One region of the Amycolatopsis coloradensis genome, then DNA from elsewhere that is predicted to be linked to it. Evidence: predicted binding sites of a transcription regulator. Region 1 holds the regulator's gene; the other holds the start of a gene.
What was found. The regulator HspR, encoded in region 1, represses chaperone genes until heat shock. The targets are predictions, from matches to a motif close to ANNTTGAGTNNNNNNNACTCAANNT.
Positions count from the first base shown of each region.

Region 2: lon (endopeptidase La) is a predicted target of HspR. The motif match lies at 7,580-7,604, and genes of this name have one in related genera.

Region 1 covers NZ_CP150484.1:1,640,731-1,651,390, forward strand. The annotation lists gene LCL61_RS07510 (alpha/beta hydrolase) at 1-861, shown strand, start outside; gene dnaK (molecular chaperone DnaK) at 1,029-2,900, shown strand; gene grpE (nucleotide exchange factor GrpE) at 2,897-3,676, shown strand; gene dnaJ (molecular chaperone DnaJ) at 3,710-4,888, shown strand; gene LCL61_RS07530 (heat shock protein transcriptional repressor HspR) at 4,894-5,322, shown strand; gene LCL61_RS07535 (DUF305 domain-containing protein) at 5,537-6,145, opposite strand; gene LCL61_RS07540 (lytic polysaccharide monooxygenase) at 6,130-6,882, opposite strand; gene LCL61_RS07545 (globin domain-containing protein) at 7,043-8,143, opposite strand; gene LCL61_RS07550 (globin domain-containing protein) at 8,601-9,806, opposite strand; gene LCL61_RS07555 (MarR family winged helix-turn-helix transcriptional regulator) at 10,077-10,541, shown strand; gene LCL61_RS07560 (MFS transporter) at 10,617-10,660, shown strand, end outside.
Region 2 covers NZ_CP150484.1:8,886,189-8,896,848, forward strand. The annotation lists gene LCL61_RS41660 (hypothetical protein) at 1-20, opposite strand, end outside; gene LCL61_RS41665 (SGNH/GDSL hydrolase family protein) at 137-1,069, shown strand; gene LCL61_RS41670 (MaoC family dehydratase) at 1,329-1,733, opposite strand; gene LCL61_RS41675 (MaoC family dehydratase N-terminal domain-containing protein) at 1,730-2,179, opposite strand; gene rpmG (50S ribosomal protein L33) at 2,268-2,432, opposite strand; tRNA gene LCL61_RS41685 (tRNA-Met) at 2,478-2,550, opposite strand; tRNA gene LCL61_RS41690 (tRNA-Thr) at 2,600-2,672, opposite strand; gene LCL61_RS41695 (putative bifunctional diguanylate cyclase/phosphodiesterase) at 2,752-5,367, opposite strand; gene LCL61_RS41700 (GNAT family N-acetyltransferase) at 5,648-6,586, shown strand; gene LCL61_RS41705 (SAM-dependent methyltransferase) at 6,605-7,453, shown strand; gene lon (endopeptidase La) at 7,621-10,023, shown strand; gene LCL61_RS41715 (hypothetical protein) at 10,189-10,389, shown strand; gene LCL61_RS41720 (helix-turn-helix transcriptional regulator) at 10,386-10,660, shown strand, end outside.

The sequences.
Region 1 (10,660 bases):
GCCCTCGGTGAGCCGAAGGTGAACTGGCTCGGCGTCTCCTACGGTTCCGAACTCGGCGCCGTATACGCGGAGAAGTACCCGAAGCGCGTCCGGACGATGGTGCTCGACGGCGCCGTCGACCACTCGCGGCCAACCAGGCAGGCGGTCCTCGAAGAGGCCATCGCGACCGAAAGCGCGCTGAAGGACTTCGCGCGGTGGTGCACGACGTCGGCCGACTGCGCGCTTCGCGGCAAGGACGTCCTCGCCGCTTACGACGCACTGATGCGGACGCCCGGCGGCGTGCCGTCGAAACAGCTCGGGCGGAAGGTGACCGCCGAGGAGATGGCGTCCGGTGTCTACGGCAGCCTCATTCTTCCCGCGTTCTGGCCGGACCTCGCGAAGGCGATCGAGGCCGCGACGGCGGGGAACGCGGACGGACTGCTGCCGTACTCCCAGCTCGACCCGTCCTATGGCGCGTATCGCGCGATCGGCTGTCACGACTTCGGCTCGCCGTTCACCTCCTACGCCGACATGCTGGCGATGCAGGGACTGGTGAAGACCCTCTCGCCGCACGGCTGGCGGTACTCGGAGTTCTGGGACATGGCGAGCGGGTGCGCGGGGTGGCCGGTGCCTTCGGCGTACCTGCCGCGGCCGCAGCGCGTCCAGGGCGCGGCGCCGATCCTCGTGGTCGGCGGCGAACACGATCCGGCGACGCCGCTGGTGTGGGCGAAGGGGCTCGCGCGGAACATCGAGAACTCGACGTTGCTGGTCGACGCCGGGTACGGGCACACGGGGCTGCTCAACTCGGCCTGCGTGCGCACCGAAGAGGTGAAGTACCTGGTGAGTGGTGTCACACCCGCTCCCGGCACGGTCTGCCGGTAGATCCGGGAACAAGACGACCGTGCCGCACGTTGAGCCGGATGCAAGGTTGAGTGAGGGTGACTCAAGTCCGGCTTGACGGAAGCCCCATCATCCCGATACAACTTGCGTTGAGCCCACTCAAGGTGGGCCGAAACGTGCAGGTCACGAACTAGCAGGAGGATCACACCATGGCGCGAGCGGTCGGCATCGACCTCGGCACGACCAACTCGGTCGTCGCTGTCCTTGAGGGCGGCGAGCCGACGGTCATCGCCAACTCGGAAGGTTCCCGCACCACCCCGTCCATCGTCGCCTTCGCCAAGAACGGCGAAGTGCTGACCGGCCAGCCGGCGAAGAACCAGGCCGTGACGAACGTCGACCGGACCATCCGGTCGGTCAAGCGGCACATCGGTACCGACTGGAAGACCGAGATCGACGGCAAGGCCTACACCTCGCAGGAGATCAGCGCCCGCGTGCTGATGAAGCTCAAGCGCGACGCCGAGGCGTACCTGGGCGAGACCATCACCGACGCGGTCATCACCGTCCCCGCCTACTTCGAGGACGCGCAGCGGCAGGCCACCAAGGAGGCCGGGCAGATCGCCGGCCTGAACGTGCTCCGCATCGTCAACGAGCCCACCGCGGCGGCGCTGGCGTACGGCCTCGACAAGGGCGAGAAGGAACAGACCATCCTGGTCTTCGACCTCGGTGGCGGTACGTTCGACGTCTCGCTGCTGGAGATCGGCGAGGGTGTCGTCGAGGTCCGCGCGACCTCCGGTGACAACCACCTCGGCGGTGACGACTGGGACGAGCGCATCGTCACCTGGCTGGTCGACAAGTTCAAGTCGTCCAACGGCATCGACCTCACCAAGGACAAGATGGCGCTCCAGCGCATCCGTGAGGCCGCCGAGAAGGCGAAGATCGAGCTCTCCAGCTCGAACTCGGCCAGCATCAACCTGCCGTACATCACGGTGGACGCGGACAAGAACCCGCTGTTCCTCGACGAGCAGCTCTCCCGCGCCGAGTTCCAGAAGATCACCTCGGACCTGCTCGAGCGCACCCGCAAGCCGTTCAACAACGTCATCCGTGACGCGGGTGTCGCCGTCGGCGACATCGACCACGTCGTGCTCGTGGGTGGTTCCACCCGGATGCCCGCCGTGTCCGAGCTGGTCAAGGAGCTGACCGGCGGCCGCGAGCCGAACAAGGGCGTCAACCCGGACGAGGTCGTCGCCGTCGGCGCGGCGCTGCAGGCCGGTGTGCTCAAGGGTGAGGTCAAGGACGTCCTCCTGCTCGACGTGACCCCGCTTTCGCTGGGCATCGAGACCAAGGGCGGCGTGTTCACCAAGCTCATCGAGCGCAACACCACGATCCCGACCAAGCGTTCGGAGATCTTCTCCACCGCGGACGACAACCAGCCCTCGGTGCAGATCCAGGTGTTCCAGGGTGAGCGCGAGATCGCGGCGCACAACAAGAAGCTCGGCATGTTCGAGCTGACCGGTCTCCCGCCCGCCCCGCGTGGCGTGCCGCAGATCGAGGTCACCTTCGACATCGACGCCAACGGCATCGTGCACGTCCTCGCGAAGGACCTCGGCACGAACAAGGAGCAGTCGATGACGATCACCGGTGGCTCCGCGCTGCCGAAGGACGACATCGAGCGCATGGTCAAGGACGCCGAGGCGCACGCAGAGGAGGACAAGCAGCGCCGCGAGGAGGCGGAGACCCGCAACCAGGCGGAGACGCTGGTCTACCAGACCGAGAAGTTCGTCAAGGACAACGAGGACAAGCTGCCCGACGAGCTCAAGGGCAAGGTGAAGTCCGCGATCGACGAGGCCAACGAGGCGCTCAAGGGCACCGACTCGGCGAAGATCCGCGAGTCCATCGAGAAGCTGAACACGGCTTCGCAGGAGCTGGGCACCGCGCTCTACGCCAACGCCACCCCGGGCGCCGAAGGTGCCGCCGGTGATGGCGCCGCCGGTGCGGCGGGCTCGGGTGCCGGTTCGCAGGCCAAGGCGGACGACGTCGTCGACGCCGAGATCGTCGAAGAGGACGAGAAGGACAAGAAGTGACCGGACGCTACGACGAAACCGAGGGCCGGGGCCCGGACGAACCGGTGGTCGTGCGGGACCGTAGGCGGATCGATCCGCTGACCGGTGAGGTCCGATCGGCCGCCCCGGCGACCGAGCCCAAGGATGGTCCGAAGCACGCCGCTCCGACCGAGGACCCGGTGGCGCCTGCGGCGCAGACCGAGCCGGAGCCCGCGGTCCACGCGGGCCCCGGCCTCGGGGAGTCCATTGTGGACGACTCCGTGTCGGTGGCCACCGGACTGGAGAAGGAGCTGGCGGAACGCACCGCCGACCTCCAGCGTCTCCAGGCCGAGTACGCCAACTACCGGAAGCGCGTGGACCGCGACCGCGAACAGGTCGTCGCCGGCGCGAAGGCGTCGGTCGTCAACGATCTGCTCCCGCTGCTCGACGACCTCGAGCGCGCGGAGCAGCACGGCGATCTGACGGGCGCCTTCAAGGCGGTCGGCGAGAAGCTGGTCGGGAGTCTGCAGCGGTCGGGCCTCGAGCCGTTCGGTGCCGAGGGCGAGCCCTTCGACCCGAGCGTCCACGAGGCGGTCCAGCACAGCACGTCGCCGGACGTCACCGGGCCGACGGTCACCACGGTCATGCGCCGCGGATACCGCTTCGGCGAACGCGTGCTGCGCGCGGCGCTGGTCGGGGTCACCGACCACGAGCCGGGCGCGGCTCCCGCGCCGTCGGCGCAGGACGCCCCGGTGGACCCGCCCGTCGGCGGCGAGCTGCCGCTCGAGGGCGAACTTTTCGATGAGAACGACCGCTGATCGGCGATACGGCGTGAAAGGAGGAGACGTTCGGTGAGTGCACGGGAATGGATCGGTAAGGACTTCTACCGTGAGCTGGGCGTCTCCTCCGACGCCACCGCGGACGAGATCAAGAAGGCCTACCGCAAGCTGGCCAAGGAGAACCACCCCGACGCCAACGCGGGCAACGCGGAGGCCGAGAAGAAGTTCAAGGCGGTCTCCGAGGCGTACGGCGTTCTTTCCGACGCGTCCAAGCGCAAGGAGTACGACGAGGCTCGGCGCCTCTTCGGCTCCGGCGGTCCCGGCGGCTTCGGCTTCCCGGGGGCCGGCGGCGGTGGCGGCGGCGGTTTCGACGTCGGCGACATCTTCGGCCAGGCGGGTCAGCAGCAGGGCGGCTTCGGCGGTCTCGGCGACATCCTCGGCGGGCTCTTCGGCCGCCGAGGCGCGGCTGCCGGTGCCACCGCGAACCGGCCGCAGCGCGGCGCGGACGTGGAGACCGACGTCCGGATCGATTTCGCCGAGGCGGTCAAGGGCGCGACCCTGCCGCTGCGGCTGTCGAGCCCGGCGACCTGTTCCACCTGCGGCGGCAACGGCGCGAAGCCGGGGACTTCCCCGAGGACGTGCGCGACCTGCCAGGGCAGCGGGCTGGTCAGCCGGAGCCAGGGCGCGTTCGCGTTCTCGGAGCCGTGCCGTGACTGCCGTGGCCGCGGCACGATCATCGACGACCCCTGCCCGGAATGCGCGGGCGAGGGCATCAGCACCCGCACCCGCACGCTGACCGTGCGGATCCCGCCGGGCGTCGCCGACGACCAGCGGATCCGGCTGGCAGGCCAGGGTGAACCGGGCCGTGGCGGCGCGCAGCCGGGCGATCTGTACGTCCGCGTGCACGTCGCTCCGCACGCGGTGTTCGGGCGCAAGGACCTCGACCTGACGATCACCGTGCCGGTCTCCTTCACGGAGCTGGCCCTCGGTGGCACGATCACCGTGCCGACGCTTGAGGGCAAGGTCTCGCTGAAGGTGCCGCAGGGCACAGCGAGCGGTCGCGTGCTCCGGGTGCGTGGCAAGGGAATCGCGAAACGCGACGGCTCGCAGGGCGATCTGCTGGTCACCCTGCAGGCGGCCATCCCGGCCAAAGTGGACGACAAGGCTCGTGAAGCGCTGGAGGCCTACGCGGAGGCCATGGCCGATCACGATCCGCGACCGGAGATCACCGAACTTCTCGAAGGCAGGTGAGCACGATGTTCGGCGGGCTGCCGCACGGTGCGGACGAGGACACCCCGGTGTTCGTCATTTCGGTGGCGGCGCAGCTTTCCGGCCTGCACGCGCAGACCCTGCGGTCCTACGACCGCCAGGGTCTCGTGTCGCCGGGCCGGACCTCCGGCGGTGGACGGCGTTACTCGATGCGGGACATCGCGTTGCTGCGCGAAGTGCAGCGACTGTCCCAAGAGGACGGTGTCAACCTCGCGGGCATCAAGCGGATCATCGAGCTGGAGAACCAGGTCGACGCGCTCCGCGCGCGAATCGCCGAACTGACCGAAGAGCTCACGGCGGCGTACGTCGCCGCCGAACAGACGGCCGCGGCCGTGCACGCCTCCTACCGCAAGGATCTCGTTCCCTTGCGGCAGCAGACGGCGCTCGTGGTCTGGAAGCCCAGAAAACGCAATTAGTCCTCTGAATGCTCCGGGTCACCTTTGAGGTACCTGCTGCATGGGGTCCGGAACGCCACCGCGGCAGCACCTTGCCAAGTACATGAAGGCCCCCTTCCTCGCGCCTAGGTGCAGGAAGGGGGCCTTCATGTACTTCTCCGCAAGGCGGAGGTGGCGGAGCCTGAGCCCAGCGCGACGCGGTCGCCTTACCCCGCATTCAGAGGACTGAATGGCGTTATTGGCCGGGCACCAGGGTCCGGATCTGCTGGACCTCGCCGGTGCGCGAGTCCATGATCCGCTGGGCCAGCGCTTTCGCCTCCGGGTTCTTGCCGTCCTTCAGCTCGGTCCTCGCCAGGGCGACCCCGTTGTGCTGGTGCGCGACGAAGATGTCGGCGAAGTCGAGGCCGAACTCCGCACCATCCTTTTTGGACAGTGCTTCGAGGAGGCCCTTGTCGGTGAGTCCGTCGCCACCGTGATGGTGGTGCGCGTGCGGATCCGCCGAACCCGTCTCGGGTTTGCCCCAGGCCTTCAGCCAGTTCCGCATGTCGGTGGTCTCGGTCTGCTGCGTCGCCTCGATGGCGGCCGCGAGATTCGTCAGCTCCTGCTTCTGCCCCTGCTTGGCCTTCACCAGTTTGACGATCTCCACGCCCTGGTTGTTGTGGGCGATCATCATCTGCAGGAACATCACGTCGGCGTCGTTGTACTCCGCGGACGCCCCCGCCGACTGGGGGACCGGGGAGATCGGGGCGCCGGCGTTGGGCGGTGAGCCGTCGCCGGCCCCGCAGCCCGCGAGGGCCACGAGACCGGCGACGAGAACGAGGGCCAGCTTCACTGCCGTGTCCACAGCGCGGGCGTGTTCGGCGGCTCCCAGCCTTGGATCGCCGTATGTGCCATCTGGCACCGGTAAGTGACGCCGCCGTAGGTCACCGTGTTGCCGACCGCGTAGGACGTCCCGGCCGCCCAGGTGCCGCCGGTGGGCGGGTTGGTGGTGCTGGTCGGCGGGTTCGACGTCGTGGGCGGGTTGCTGGTGGTCGGCGGGTTGCTCGTCGTGGGCGGGTTGCCGCCGCCGATCTGCAGGTCGATGCAGCTGTAGAAGGCCATCGGCGTGTCCGCGATGTTCCAGATGGCGAGCACCTTCTGCCGGCCGCTGAAGCCGTTCAGGCTCACCGTGTGCGACGTCGGGTCCTTCGGCGCGGAGTTGTTCCCGCTGATGTCGGCGATCTTGGTGCCACCGATGTAGTACTCGTAGTTCGTGGTCCGGTGGTAGGCGGTGAACTTCCAGTTGAAGGTCACGCTGTTGCCGACCGACGCGGCGGGCCACGGCTTCGATTCGTCGTTGAGCTCGGCGAATCCGGGAACGCCGCCGTTGCAGCTGCGGAGCCCCTTGGGGCCTTCGACGCTCTGCGGTTCGTAGACGATGGCACCGCAGCCGGAAACCTTGCCTTGGGCGCAGTTCGCCTGGCGGCTGGGCGGGGACAGTACGTAGCCATGGGCGCTGGCCACCTGCGGGATGGCCACGATGGCGATCGGGGCGAGGATCGCACCGGCGGCGGCTGCCACGAGCTTGCGTTTGACGGTCATGCCGGCTCCTGGGGGATGGAACGACGGTGTTCCCGTGAGGGGGAGCAATGTGGTCTAGACCATAAATCCGCCGGTGACCGCGGTCAATGATTCACTGACCTACTGCTGCGTCGAGCCCAGAGGGAACAGCCGATCGGCCTAATACGAACGACGCGTCGGCTCAGTCCAGGGTGAAGGGGTCGTACTTGATCCGCTCCAGGTCGGTGCCCGCGGCGAGCAGTTTCGCGATCGTCGCCCGGATCATCGGCGGTGACCCGGCGACGTACACGTCGCGCTCCTTCCAAGCGCCGCGCTGGGTGACCGCCGTGGCCAGCGTGCCGCGGTCGCCGCCGGCGATGGTGCCTTCCTCGGTCACCGGGGTCACCGTCAGCCAAGGGCAGGTGACGGTGAGCCCGCGGAGTTCGTCGAGGGCGTAGAGGTCTTCCGGACGGCGGCCGCCGAAGAACAGGTGCACCGGCGGGTTGTTCGTCCAGCGCGACATGTCGTCGAGCAGGGCGAGCAGCGGCGCGATGCCGGTGCCGCCGCCGATCATCAGCAGCGGGCGGCGTTCCGTGTGGTTCACCGAAAGCGCGCCGAGCGACGGGCCGAGGCGCCAGACGTCGCCGAACCGGGTGTGGTGGACGATCGCGCGCGAGACCCAGCCGCCGCGCACGGCGTGCACGTGGAACTCCATCGTTCCGTCTTGGTGCGGCGCGGTGGCGGGCGAGAAGTATCGCCACATGCGCGGCCGCTGCGGGACTTCGACGCTGACGTAGCCGCCGGCCCGGTACGGGAGCGGCTGGTCGGTGCGCACCTTGACCACGGCGACGTCGCGGGAGGCGAGGCGGTGCTCGATGACGGTCGCCTTCCACCACGCGGGCCCGGTCTGCTTGTTCGCGGCCTCGCGCATGTGCTTCGAAATGACGCCGTACGCGGTGACCCAGGCGTCTTCCAGTTCCGGTGTCCAGTCGTCCTTCAGGAACCTTTTCAACGCGGCGATCAGCGCGACGCCGACGGCGTCGTAATGGCGGCCGACGACGTCGAACTTCCGGTGGTCACGGCCGAGCTGACCGAGGAACGTGGCCAGCTCGTCCGGCCGGTCCACCATCTGGACGACGTAGACGAGTGCGCGCAGCAAACGATTTCGCTGCGTGGCCATGTTGATCGGGAACAACGCCCTGGCATCCGGCGAAACGGAGAAGAGCACGCCGTAGAAGTACTGGGACAGCTCCTCGGCCTTCGTTTCGACGGCGGCGAAACTCTCCCTGATGAGCTTGGCCATCGCGACGGTCTTGTCCGCCGACGGTGTTTCGATCAAGGGTGGAACGGGAATCGGTGAAGATCTCGACGGACTCGGCGGATGCTCGTACTTCACTGTTTCGGCAGTCATGGGTGAACGATTTTCTCCAGTTGGATCGGGCATATTCTCCAGACCCGATGTCATCGTGCTCGTGTTCCCCCGAGGGGTCCCGACTGTATGCCCGAACGTCGCGAAAGCATCCACGAATGGTTGTTTCCCGCTCGAACGGAGCAAACGATATACGCGCCGTCAACACCGTCTGGCACTAAGTAAAGGTGATCAAGAAGACGGGATTTTCCTTGCTCACCAGGGTTTTTCGCCACGGGGGCCGGAAAGCGTGATCCGCCGATCGGGTGGGTTTTTCTCCGTGATTACCGGGTCACGTAACGGTATGCGTCCGGTGACTGATCCCCATTGTGGAATCGCATTCGGACAGCGCCTAGTCGATGGTGAAGGGGTCATACGCGATCTGGTCGAGCGCGCTGCCCGCGACCAGCATCCGGGACACCGTCGCGCGGATCATCGCGGGCGAGCCGGCGACGAGGATCCGGTGCCCCGGCCAGGATCCTTGCTGGGTAACGGCTTCCGCGAGCGTGCCCTGCACGCAGCCGGGGGCCTCTTCACCGTGTTCGACCACCGGCGTCACGGTGAGCCACGGGTTCGTGGCCGCGAGAGCGCGCAACTCGTCGAGGTCGTAAAGGTCCTCACGCGACGGTCCGCCGTAGAACAACTGGACCTTCGGGTTCTCGCCCCACTGCGCGAGGTCGTCCAGGATGGCGCGCAGCGGCGCGATGCCGGTGCCGCCGGCGATCATCAGGACGTCGCGGCCGTCGGTCCGGTCGATGGACAGCCTGCCGAGCGGCGGTCCCAGCCGCCAGACGTCGCCGGGCTGCGTGTGGCTGACGATGGCGCGCGACACCCAGCCGCCGTCGACGGCGCGCACGTGGAACTCGATGCCGCCGTCCTCGCGCGGCGCGTTCGCCGGCGACAGGTAGCGCCAGAGCCGTGGTCGCTGCGGTACTTCGACGCTCATGTACTGACCGGGCTGGTACGGCACCGGGAACTCGGGTTGGACGCGGACCAGGGCGAGATCCCAGGTGAGCCGCCGGTGTTCGAGCACGGTGGCCGACCACGACGCCGGGTTGACGTCGGCCGCGGCTGCCTCCTGCATCGCGCGGGCGACGATGGTGAACGCCTCCGCCCAGGCCCGTTCGACCTCCGGTGTCCAGTCCGGACCGAGGTGGTTCTTCAGCGAGGCGAGCAGCGCCGTGCCGACGGCCTCGTAGTGCCGCGGGATGACGCCGAACTTGCGGTGGTCGCGGCCGAGCTGGGTCAGGAACGGCACGAGGTCGTCGGGCCGGTCGACCATCTGCACGATGTGGACCAGCGCGCGGACCAGCCTGCCGCGCTGGACCTCCATGTTGATCGGGAAGAAGTCGCGGGTCGCCGGCGCGAGGGTGAACAGCATCCCGTAGAAGAACTGGGAGATCTCCGGGATGAAGGGCTCCGACTTCGCCCAGGTGTCCCGGATGAGCCGCACCATCGCGGTGACCGCGGGCGGGGCTTCGCGCGGCGCCGAGGACCGCGGGACCGGGCTGACCGCGTCGGCCGTCACGGGCTGGGAGTCGCTGATCGGGTAGCGCATGCCGGAAGACGGTTCCCCAGGTTCACGAACGAGGGTCCACTGGAGAAGAATTCACGGATCATTCACCTCTCCGGTCGGTGGCTGTCGGGCCGGTCGGCTGGTTCCGGCTCGCTCGCGAGACTAGCTGCCGAGAGGCCTTTTGCCCGCATCGTTGCTCCGGACGGGTGTACTCGAAACCGGTCGGCAGTGGGGGATCTCACGAGGTAAATAGTTGTCTTACGCAAGTGTCGCCGAATAAAGTTGTACCGTACAAGTAGCCAGGAGGCACCGATGAGCTCCGCCGACGACGCCAGGGTCGAACTGATGCGTGAGTTGAAGGCCGCCTCCCAGCTACAGCACGCCTGGACAATGCAGGCCTGGCAGGACGACCCCGGCCTGCACCCGGCGGCCGCGATGCTGCTGTCGGACCTGGCGAAGCACGGCGAGGCGCGCCCTTCGGAATTGGCCAAACGACGCTTTGTGGACCTTTCGGTCATAAGCCGTCAAATTTCCCAGCTGTCCGCGGCGGGGATGGTGGACCGCCGTCCCGCGCCCGAGGACGGCCGCGCGTCGATCATCAGCATCTCCGAGCGCGGGCGTGCGGAACTGGGCCGCAGGCGGGCCGGGTATCTGGAGTTCATGGAGCGCGCGCTCGGTGACTGGGACGACGAAAAGGTCCTCGAGCTGACCACGCGGCTGGCGGAGATGAACGCGGACGTCCGAGCGGCCCTGTCCGCCCGGACATGCGACGTTTGACGGCGGCCGTTCCTACCCGCCGGTCTTGACTGAACGGACCTTTCGCGACGCCGTCACGCCGGTAGCGTCGAAGGTGTGCGAAGCAGGGTCGCGTTGCTGGTCGCGTTGGGTATCGACAA
Region 2 (10,660 bases), 1.8 Mb from region 1:
TTGGTCAAGTTCAGGCTCACGTTTTCGCCTTTCCTCGGTGCCAGGTACCCGTCCACCTTGAATGTGATCCACATCTCAGGCAACCGGAGATCACCCGTTCACGCGTCGTCCACCGACGAGCGGACCGATGACAAATGTGACCCAGGTCGCGTACAACGAACGGGTGACGCAGCGGAGAACGGGCGGAGGCTGCCTCTTCCTGGTGATCGTGCTGTCCGTCCTGGGGATCGCTTACCACCTGTGGGAGCGTGGGACGTCGGTGACACCTGCGGGAGTCACCGTTTCGGACGGCGCGGGCCGGTACGTGGCGCTGGGTGATTCGTACACGGCGTCGCCGGGCACCGGTCGACCTGTGGGTGCGCCCCCGGGCTGCGACCGCTCGGACAACAACTACCCGAGCCTGCTCGCCGCGAAGCTGCGCCCGGCCGAGTTCGTCGACGCCAGCTGCGGTGGCGCCACGACCGAACACCTCACCGGTGAGCAGAAGACCCGGGACGGCACGAACGCTCCGCAACTCGACGCCATCGACGGCGACACGACCCTGGTGACCGTCGGGATCGGCGGTAACGACGTGGGCTTCGTCGGCTTCGCGAACCAGTGCACGACGCAGGTGCAGACCGCTTCGCCTTGTAGGGCCCAGCTGACCGCGGGTGGACGTGACCAGCTGGCCGAGCGGATCGCCGCAGCGGCGGGGCGGCTCGGCGGAATCCTGGACCAGATCCACGCGAAAGCCCCTTCGGCGCGCATCGTGGTCGTGGGGTATCCGACGGTGCTTCCGGACGACGACGCCGGTTGCTGGCCGGTCCTGCCCGTCGGCGCGGGGGACGTCGCCTACTTCCGCGACTCGCTGAAACGACTGAACACGGCGCTGCAGGAGACCGCGAAGGAGCACGAAGCGGGCTTCGCCGACATGTCGACAGCGAGCAAGGGGCGGGACATGTGCAGCGCCGCGAACCGGCGCTGGGTCGAAGGCCCAGCTCCCTCCGTGCCCGCGGCGCCACTGCACCCGAACGCGCGGGGCGCGGAAGGGATGGCGGAGGTCATCGAGAAGCTGCTCAAGCTCGCGTAGGGGTTTCTGCGGGCCTTGCCTCGGTGATGTGGCGGGCTCGGGTCTGGACTGGCAGGGCACGCGGGGTGTCCAGCCCCTTCCTGCGGGACTGTGTGGATTTCGGGTCATCTAACGTCCCGAAATCCACACAGTGGACGCGAAGCTCCTACGCGGCCGACTCCGACTCGCTGACCTGCGGAAAGAGAGCAAGGGACCTTTGCTATCACTTACTTAGGCACGCTAAGCGAGTGATAGCAAAGGTCCCTTGCTCCGCTTGAGGTCAGGCGCGGACGACCGCTTGGGCCTTGCCCAGGACGGCCTTGCCCTCGAACTTGGCGGTGATGTCGACGCGGGCGGTGCCGTCGTCGTTGACCACGGCGACCTTCCCGGTGAACTCGATCGTCGCCGCGCCGTCGTTCGGCACGACCACGGGGCGCGTGAAGCGCGCGAAGTAGTCGACAAGGCGGCCGGGGTCGCCGAGCCAGTCGGTGACGAGCCGCGCTCCGAGCGCCATGGTCAGCATCCCGTGCGCGATGACGTCCGGCAGGCCGACCTCCTTGGCGAAGGCCTCGTTCCAGTGGATGGGGTTGAAGTCCAGCGAGGCGCCGGCGTAGCGCACCAGCTGCTCCCGGGTGACGTCGATGGTCAGCGGTGTCAGTTCTTCCCCGACGGTGAACGTGCTCACGCGTCCTCCCCTCGGACCACGAGCTGGGCGTTCGTGGTGGCGATCGGGCCACCGTCGGCGCCGGAGATCTCGGCGCGCAGGTTGATGAAGTCGTTCCCGGCGCGGGTCATGATGTTGTCGATGTACGTGGTGAGCGACAGGACGTCGCCCGCGTGTACCGGCCGCGTATAGGTGAACCGCTGGTCGCCGTGGACCATCCGCGAATAGTCGAGCCCCAGCTCGGGGTCTGAGACGATCGCGTTGATCGAGGCGAGGTTGATGATCGTCAGGAACGTCGGCGGGGCGATGACGTCGGGGTAGCCGGCCGCCTTCGCCGCTTCGGTATCGCGGTAGAGCGGGTTCGCGTCGCCGAGCGCGTCGGCGAACTCCCGGATCTTCTCGCGACTCACTTCATAGGTACTGGTCGGCGGGTACACCCGCCCGGTGAACGACTGGTCCAAGGCCACCCGAGCAGGCTACCGAACCCGAAAAATACCCGAAGCCGCCCTGGCGGCCAGGACGGCTTCGGGTAAGACAGGTAGAACCGCTAGACGCTCAGCGGGTCTCTTTGTGAGTCCGGTGCGTACCGCAGTTCGGGCAGAACTTCTTCATCTCCAGGCGATCCGGGTTGTTGCGCCGGTTCTTCTTGGTGATGTAGTTGCGGTGCTTGCACTCCTCACACGCGAGCGTGATCTTCGGTCGCACGTCAGTGGCAGCCACAGCATTTCCTTCTCTACTAGGCCTGGGATACCCAGGATTACCGCGTAGCGGTGGCCGGACTTGAACCGGCGACACAGCGATTATGAGCCGCTTGCTCTGCCAGCTGAGCTACACCGCCTTACATGAACCTGGCCGCGACACGCTTACGTGACGCGGCTGAGGTCGCGAGCCCCTTTACGGAATCGAACCGTAGACCTTCTCCTTACCATGGAGACGCTCTGCCGACTGAGCTAAAGGGGCCTTGCCTCTCGCGAGGACTTGGAAAGATTACCAACTTCGGAGGACCCCGATTTCAGGGGGGTCCCCTTACCGCAAAACCTCAGGTCAGCAGGGTCAGGACGGTCTCGGAGTGCCGCCCCGGCGAGCGTGCCGTGCGGGCCTGCAGCCACGCCTCCAGGCGGTCCTCCGGCAGCGGCCGCGAGATGAGGTAGCCCTGCGCCACGTCACACCCCATCGCCTCGAGCTGATCCCGCGCGACGTCTTCCTCGACACCCTCCGCCACGACCGTGAGGCCGAGCGAATGGCCCAGTTCGACGATGGAGCGCACGACGGCGAGGTCGCCGAGGTCGGTGCCCATGCCGAGGACGAAGCTCTTGTCGATCTTGACCTGGTCGACCGGGAGCTGCCGCAGGTACGCCAGGGACGAGTAGCCGGTGCCGAAGTCGTCGACGGCGAGCACGATGCCCAGGGAGTGCAGCTCCCGCAGGATCGGCAGTGCCTTTTGCGGGTCGGACATCACACCGGACTCGGTCAGCTCGAAGGTGAGCAGCTCGGGCGGGATGCCGAAACGGTCGAGTTCGCGCGCGACCTTCGTCGGGAAGTCCTCGTCGGCCAGGTTCCGCACCGACAGGTTCACCGCGGCGGAGATGCGCAGGCCCTCGTCGAGCCACTTACGCACGCGCTTCAACGACTCTTCGAGCACGAACGACGTCAGGACGCCGATGAGGCCGGCGGCTTCGATCGCCGGGACGAACTCGTCGGGGCCGAGCCTGCCGAACTCCGGATGCACCCAGCGCACGAGCGCCTCGACGCCTTGGATCTGCCGGTTCGGCAAGGTGATCTTCGGCTGGTAGTGGACGCTCAGCTGGCCTTCTTCCAGCGACTGCCGGAACTGCGTGACCATCTGGAACCGGCGCATGAAGATCTGGCCCATGCTGGCCATGTAGCCGCGGACCTCTTCGCCGCCCTTGGTCGCGCGGACGGCGACGTCGGCGCGTTGCAGGAGCCCGTCGACGTCGACCTGTTCGTCGTCTTCCGCCGACGAAGTGGCGTAGCCGATCATCGCGTTGGCCTCGACGGAAAGCCGGTCCACCGGATACGGGGCGACGAGTTCCGCGCGCAGCAGTTCCGCGGAGGCCTGGGCGCGTTCCGGCGCGCAGCCGACGAGGAGCGCCGCGAAGGACGCACCTTCGAGCCTGGCGAGCGGGACGTCGGGGCCGAGCGCGTCGCGGATCCGGCGGCCCGCGGCGATGACCATCCGGTCGGCCCAGACGTAGCCGAGGGCGTCGCTGACGGTGGAGAAGACGTCGAGGTCGATCCGGAGCACGACCGCGTTGACCTGTTCCCGCAACGGTTCCTTGGCGACCTGGCGGAAGCCCGGCCGGTTGAGCAGGCCGGTCAGCGGATCGTGGTAGGCGTCGTGGCGCAGGGTCGCGAGCAGGCGCCGGTTGTCCAGCGACGTCGCGAGGTGGCTGGCCATCGTGCCGAGCAGCTGGACGTCGTACTTGCCGAACCCGCGCCAGCGGGACAGCCTGTCGTGCGCTTCGACGACGCCGAGGAGCTGGTTCGCGCTGCGCAACGGGACGACCAGCGCCTCCTGCGCGCCACGGTCGAGCAACGCGGAGCGGACGTCGGGATTGGCTTCGGTGATCCGGAAGTGCCGGACGTGTGCGCCGGGCAGGCGCAGCAGCGGGTCGTCGGCGGCCGGGTCGACGGGCGGCAGTTCGTCGCCCGCGACGACCATCCGCATGGTGTCCTTCGGTTCCAGCCGGAGCCTGAGCACGACCCGGCCGGCGGCGAGCTGGTCCTTGATGCGTTCGGCGATGGTCGCCCATTCGCGGACGTCGACACCGCCGACGAGTTCGTCGGCTCGCCCGGCGGGCCGCGCGGCGGCCTGTTGACCGGATCGCGCGACCATCAGGCTGACGTCGGACAGCGCTTCCATGTCGCGCTGCTCGCGGAGCAGGTCGGAGTACGCCCAGTACAAAGCGGTGAGCCCGAGGAACACCGCCAGCACGAGCGGCCAGGCCTTCGGTGTCCCGGAAATGACCAAATATCCGGAAAGGCCGACCGAAGCGTTGACGAAGCCGACGACGAGGATGCGGCCGGTCAAGCGGATCGCGGTGCTGACCCGCATGCGGCGGCGCAGCACGCGGACGGCGGCGAGCGCGAGCAGCGTGCTGACCAGCGGCGCGGTCAAAGTGCCCGCCAGCGCGGCGATCCAGGTCATGTCGTGGGCGCCGGAGGCCTGTTTCACCAGCCCTGCCACGGCGAACGCGCCGGTGATCTCCAGCAGGAAGGCGCCGGCGTTGTAGAGCACGCGGCCCGCGACCTTGCGGGCCAGCAATGTCCCGATGCCCGCCGCGAGGTGGGCGGCGAGCACGACTTCGAAGGGAGCGACGAAGAAACCGATGACCAGCGGGATCTCGGTGAACGAGATCGTCCACGAGATACCGCTGCGGACGTCGACGTTGATGCCGAGCTGTTCGGCGAGGAGGAACGCGAGCGCGAGGATCGGCCCGATCCACAACAGGTCGTCCGAAGCCTCGAAGTCCAGCCAGAGGCTGACCGCGGCCGCGGCGGCGATGCCCATGGTGAGTACCGCGAAGGTGTAGACGCGGAACCGTCGCTCGTCGGTACGAGCCTCCGTAACGGCGCCTCCCTTGCCCGCCGGCGCCTGTGCGGCGCTCCCGGGCCTGCCGTTCGTGTCCGGCATCCGACCTTCCTTCCCGGCTGCCCAACCGGTCTTGTCCTACCGCGACCTCGGGGACGAGGGCAATACAGTACCCCGGAGGGCGTACCCGAGTCCCATTCGAGACAGTATGAGATCACCCCAGGGTTAACAATGGGCGCGTCCCGCTGACCTGCGTGGACCAAGGGGTGAAATGGGAGCGTTATTCGCGTTCCTTCCGACTACCGGAAGTCACCTGGCGCCACGCCCCGGCCAATCTCGTGAAGTTCCCGGCGGACCCATCAGTAGGGGCTTGAATAGCCCTATGAATAGCCACGCCATCGCCGCCGGGCACGCCGAGCGGCTCGCCACCGTGGACGCCCTGCTCCCCGAAATGCCTGCACTGGAGCCTGCCGAGGGCTCCGTGTCACTCTCCGCGACGGCAGGCGACTCGGCCGCCGCCGGATTGTCGGTACGGACCGAGGCACGCCCCGATTCTGTTGACTCTCCGTGGCGGGCGCTCGTCGAGCATCGCCTCGAAGCGCGGCTCACCGGCCCTCGCCCGGAAGCTGCCCTTGACGCATTACTCACCCGATGGGATGAACATCTGAAGACCGTCGCCCCGCCTGGGGATGTCGAGACCGCGGCGACCGTGGTGCGGCCCAGCCGGGACTCCCCCGGCTCGGCCGAATTGCTGCGCCGCGGCTTCGCGCCGGTGCTGGTGATCGCGGTCCGCCCGGCCGACCGGCTCGCCGTGACGGGGCCGCCCGCCACTCCCGGAGTGCACATCCGGCCCGCCGAAGCGGATGATCTCGAAACCGCCGTCGGACTCGAACTGGAATTGCAGCGTTATGACGCGCAGTTCGGTTCTGTCACTTTGCGCGAGGGCGCGGAGGAAACGATCACGGCGGAGCTGTCGAAACACGTCGGCCGCGAAAATCCGACGTTGTGGATCGCCGAACTGTACGGCCGCCCGCTGGGCATGGTCCGGGTGCAGTTCCCCGGCGAGACGGCGTGGATCGGCGACCGGGTCGCGGCGGAGAAGGTCGGCTACCTGTCGTCGCTCGCGGTGGCCGAACCGGCGCGCTCGAGCGGGGTGGGGACGGCGCTCGCCGCGCACGCGCACCAGGTCTTCGACGAATGCGGCACCGAAGCCGTGCTGCTGCACCACGCGTTGGCCAACCCACGATCGACGCCGTTCTGGTACGCGCAGGGCTACCGGCCGCTCTGGACGTACTGGCAGCGCCGACCCGCGGTGCCCTGATCCCGATAGGCTCATTTCGTGAAGAGGGACGATGACGCGGCCCCGGTGGCTCCGACCGGGGTCGACACCGAAAAGCCGTCCGCGGCGAGGATCTACGACTGGTTCCTCGGCGGCACCCACAACTGGGCGGTCGACCGCGAGTTCGCCCGCGCGCTGGAAAAGCAGTGGCGGTGGGTCAAACCGGGCGCGCGGCACAACCGCGAGTTCATGAACCGGGTCGTGCGCGCGGCGCTGAACGCCGGGATCCGGCAGTTCATCGATCTGGGCTCCGGTGTCCCGACCGCCGGGAACGTGCACGAGATCGTCCAGGAGGAACTGGAGCCGGGCGATACGGCGAAGGTCGTGTACGTCGACTACGAGCCGGTGGCGGTGGCGCACGCGGAGCTGATCCTCGAACGGCACGAGGCGACCGACTGGGCCGGGATCGTCCAGGCGGACATGCGGCGACCGAAGGACGTCCTACGGCATCCGGAGACGCTGCGGCTGATCGATTTCGACCAGCCGGTGTGCCTGATGATGATGGCCGTCCTGCATTTCGCCGGGCCGCACGACGATCCGCCCGCGCTGGTCGCGACCTACCGGAACGCGCTGGCGCCGGGCAGCTGGCTGGGGTTGTCGCATATGAGCTTCGGCGGCCAGACGGGCAAGGAAGCCGACGGTCTCCACTGGATGGTCGAGCAGTACCGGAAGACGAGCAACCCGGTGTGGATGCGGGATCGCGAAGAGATCGAGCCGCTCTTCGGGGATTGGCCGTTGCTGGAGCCCGGCGTCGTCCACCTGCCCGACTGGCGGCCGGTGCGGGAGCTGCGGCGGGACGAAGAAGGCGCCCGGCCGTTCGCCTGGTGCGGGGTCGCCGCCCACCCCTGACATCCGACCTCTGGCCCCAACGCGTCGCGTTTAGCCCGCTAAACGCGACGCGTTGGGCTTTAGAGGTCGGAGAAATAGGTGATCGCTGACGGCGAACGCGGAAAGGAAACAAACGGGTCGATCGGAGAGTTGAGCTAGGCAGACTCAACTAACCGAGGAGTGCACAGATGACCGACAACCGCCTCCTGCCCGTCCTCCCGCTCGATGACGACGTCGTGCTGCCGGGCATGATCGTCCCGCTCGACCTCGCCGACACGGAGACGCGCGCCGCGGTGGAGTCCGCCCAGGCCAACACGCCTGCCCAGGCTTCTTTCCCGGGGATCCGGTCCAGCGCCGCCACGAAGGCCGAAGTGCTGATCGTCCCCCGCGTCCACGGCGAGTACGCCGAACTCGGCACCATCGCGACCGTCGAGCGCATCGGGCGCGTGCCCGGCGGCAAGACCGCGGTGTTGCTGCGCGGCACCCGCCGCGCCGTCGTCGGCCGCATCGCCGACGGGCCCGGCGCCGCCCGCTGGGTGCACGCCGAGGTCGCCACCGAGACCACCGACGACAACGCCGCGAAACTCGCGTCCGAGTACAAGTCCGTCGTCATCGCGATCCTCCAGCAGCGCGGCGGCTGGCAGATGATCGACGCCGTCCAGGAGGTCGAAGACCCGTCCGCGGTCGCCGACCTGGCAGGCAACTCGTCCTACCTCAAGACCGAGCAGAAGCTCGAACTGCTGACCATGCTCGATGTCTCCACGCGGCTGGAGAAGGCCCTCGAATGGAGCCGCGAGCAGCTGGCCGAGCTCGAGGTGACCGACACCATCCGCAAGGACGTCCAGGAGGGCATGGAGAAGCAGCAGAAGGAGTTCCTGCTGCGCCGCCAGCTCGAAGCGATCCGCAAGGAACTGGGCGAGCTCGACGGCACCGCCAACGACGACGACTACCGCGCCCGCGTCGAGGCCGCCGAGCTGCCGGACGCGGTCAAGAAGGCCGCACTGTCCGAAGTGGACAAACTGGAGCGGACCTCCGACCAGTCCCCCGAGGGCGGCTGGATCCGCACGTGGCTGGACACCGTCCTCGAACTGCCGTGGAACGAGCGCACCACCGACGTCCACGACATCGCCGCGGCGCGCGACATCCTCGACGCCGACCACGCCGGTCTCGACGACGTGAAGGAACGCATCATCGAGTACCTGGCCGTGCGCAAGCGTCGCGCGGAATCGGGGCTCGGCCCGGTCGGCGGACGACGTTCGGGCGCAGTGCTGGCGCTCGCCGGCCCTCCCGGGGTCGGCAAGACGTCGCTCGGCGAGTCCGTGGCGAAGGCGATGGGCCGCAAGTTCGTCCGCGTGGCGCTCGGCGGCATCCGCGACGAGGCCGAGATCCGCGGTCACCGCCGCACCTACGTCGGCGCGCTGCCCGGCCGGATCGTCCGCGCCATCAAGGAAGCGGGCTCGATGAACCCGGTCGTGCTGCTCGACGAGATCGACAAGGTCGGCGCCGACTACCGCGGCGACCCGACGGCCGCGTTGCTGGAGGTGCTGGACCCGGAGCAGAACCACACCTTCCGCGACCACTACCTCGAGGTCGAGCTCGACCTGTCCGACGTCGTGTTCCTGGCGACGGCGAACGCGCTCGAGACCATCCCCGGCCCGCTGCTGGACCGGATGGAGCTGGTCACCCTCGACGGCTACACCGAGCACGAGAAGGTGACCATCGCCCGCGACCACCTGCTCCCCCGCGAGCTGGAGCGCGCCGGCCTCGGCAAGGACGACGTCACGCTGACCGACGGCGCGTTCAGCCGCATCGCCGCCGAGTACACGCGGGAAGCCGGGGTGCGCAACGCGAACCGGACCATCGCGAAGGTGCTGCGGAAGGTGGCGACCAAGGTCGCCCTCGACGAGGTCGAGTTGCCGCTGACGATCGACGCCGACGGGCTCGAGACCTACCTCGGCCGTCCTCGGCACCTGCCGGAGTCCTCGCTGCCCGCGTCGACACAGCGAACGTCGACCCCGGGCGTGGCGACCGGGCTGGCCGTGACCGGCGCCGGCGGTGACGTCCTCTACATCGAGGCGTCGCTGGCGGATCCGGAGTCGGGCTCGACCGGGCTGTCGCTGACCGGTCAGCTGGGTGACGTGATGAAGGAGTCGGTGCAGATCGCGTTGTCGTACCTGCGCTCGCGCGGCGCCGAGCTGGAACTGCCGGTCGGCGACCTGAAGGACCGCGGCATCCACGTGCACGTCCCCGCGGGCGCGGTGCCCAAGGACGGGCCGAGCGCCGGCATCACGATGACGACCGCGCTGGCGTCCCTGCTTTCGGGCCGGGTCGTGAAGTCGGACGTCGCGATGACCGGTGAGGTGTCGCTGACCGGGCGCGTGCTGCCGATCGGCGGGGTCAAGCAGAAGCTGCTGGCCGCGCACCGGGCGGGAATGAAGACGGTGATCATCCCGCAGCGCAACGAACCCGATCTGGACGATGTCCCGGCCGAAGTGCTGGCACAGCTGGACGTCCACGCCGTGGCGAACGTCCGCGACGTGCTGGACATCGCGCTGGCCCCGGCGACGGCTCCGGTCGCCCAAGCGGCGTAACAGCGCGAGGCCGAAGCCCCGGATCTCCCAAGGATCCGGGGCTTTCGGCTTTCCGAGATCCGGACGAACCCGGACATTGCCTCACCTTAAACTCCCTATCACGTTTTGATAACGTGTATTGCGTGCCACCCAGCCGGGGTGCGTGAACCTTGAGAGGGCAAGGTCATGAGTCAAGGAATTCTTTCCCCGTTGCGGCCGAGGCGCAGGTGCGTTTCGGCCGGTCAGATCGTCTGTCTGAGCATTCTCACCGGTTTCACCGCGGCACTGACCTTCGCCGGCACCAGTGCCTCGATCGCCGCGGGCATCGCCATCGCCCTGTTCGGCGCCGTTCTCCGTCACCCCGTGCCCGCCAGGGCACACCGATGAACACCGAATCGGAGTTCATGGCGCGACTGCGTGAACTTCGCGACCGAAGCGGCCTCAGCATCCGCGCGCTGGCCGCCGCGACCGGCTGGTCCCGCAGCACCTTGGCCGACACGCTGGCCCGGAACACCTTGCCCGGCAACGAAAACCAGATGAGGGTGCTGTTGCGCGCACTGCTCCGGGCACTGCCCGGAGAGCCGGGAATCGACGAGTATCTCGCCGACTGGCGTCACCTGATCGGACGTCGTCACCACCGCAATGGCGGATGCGCACC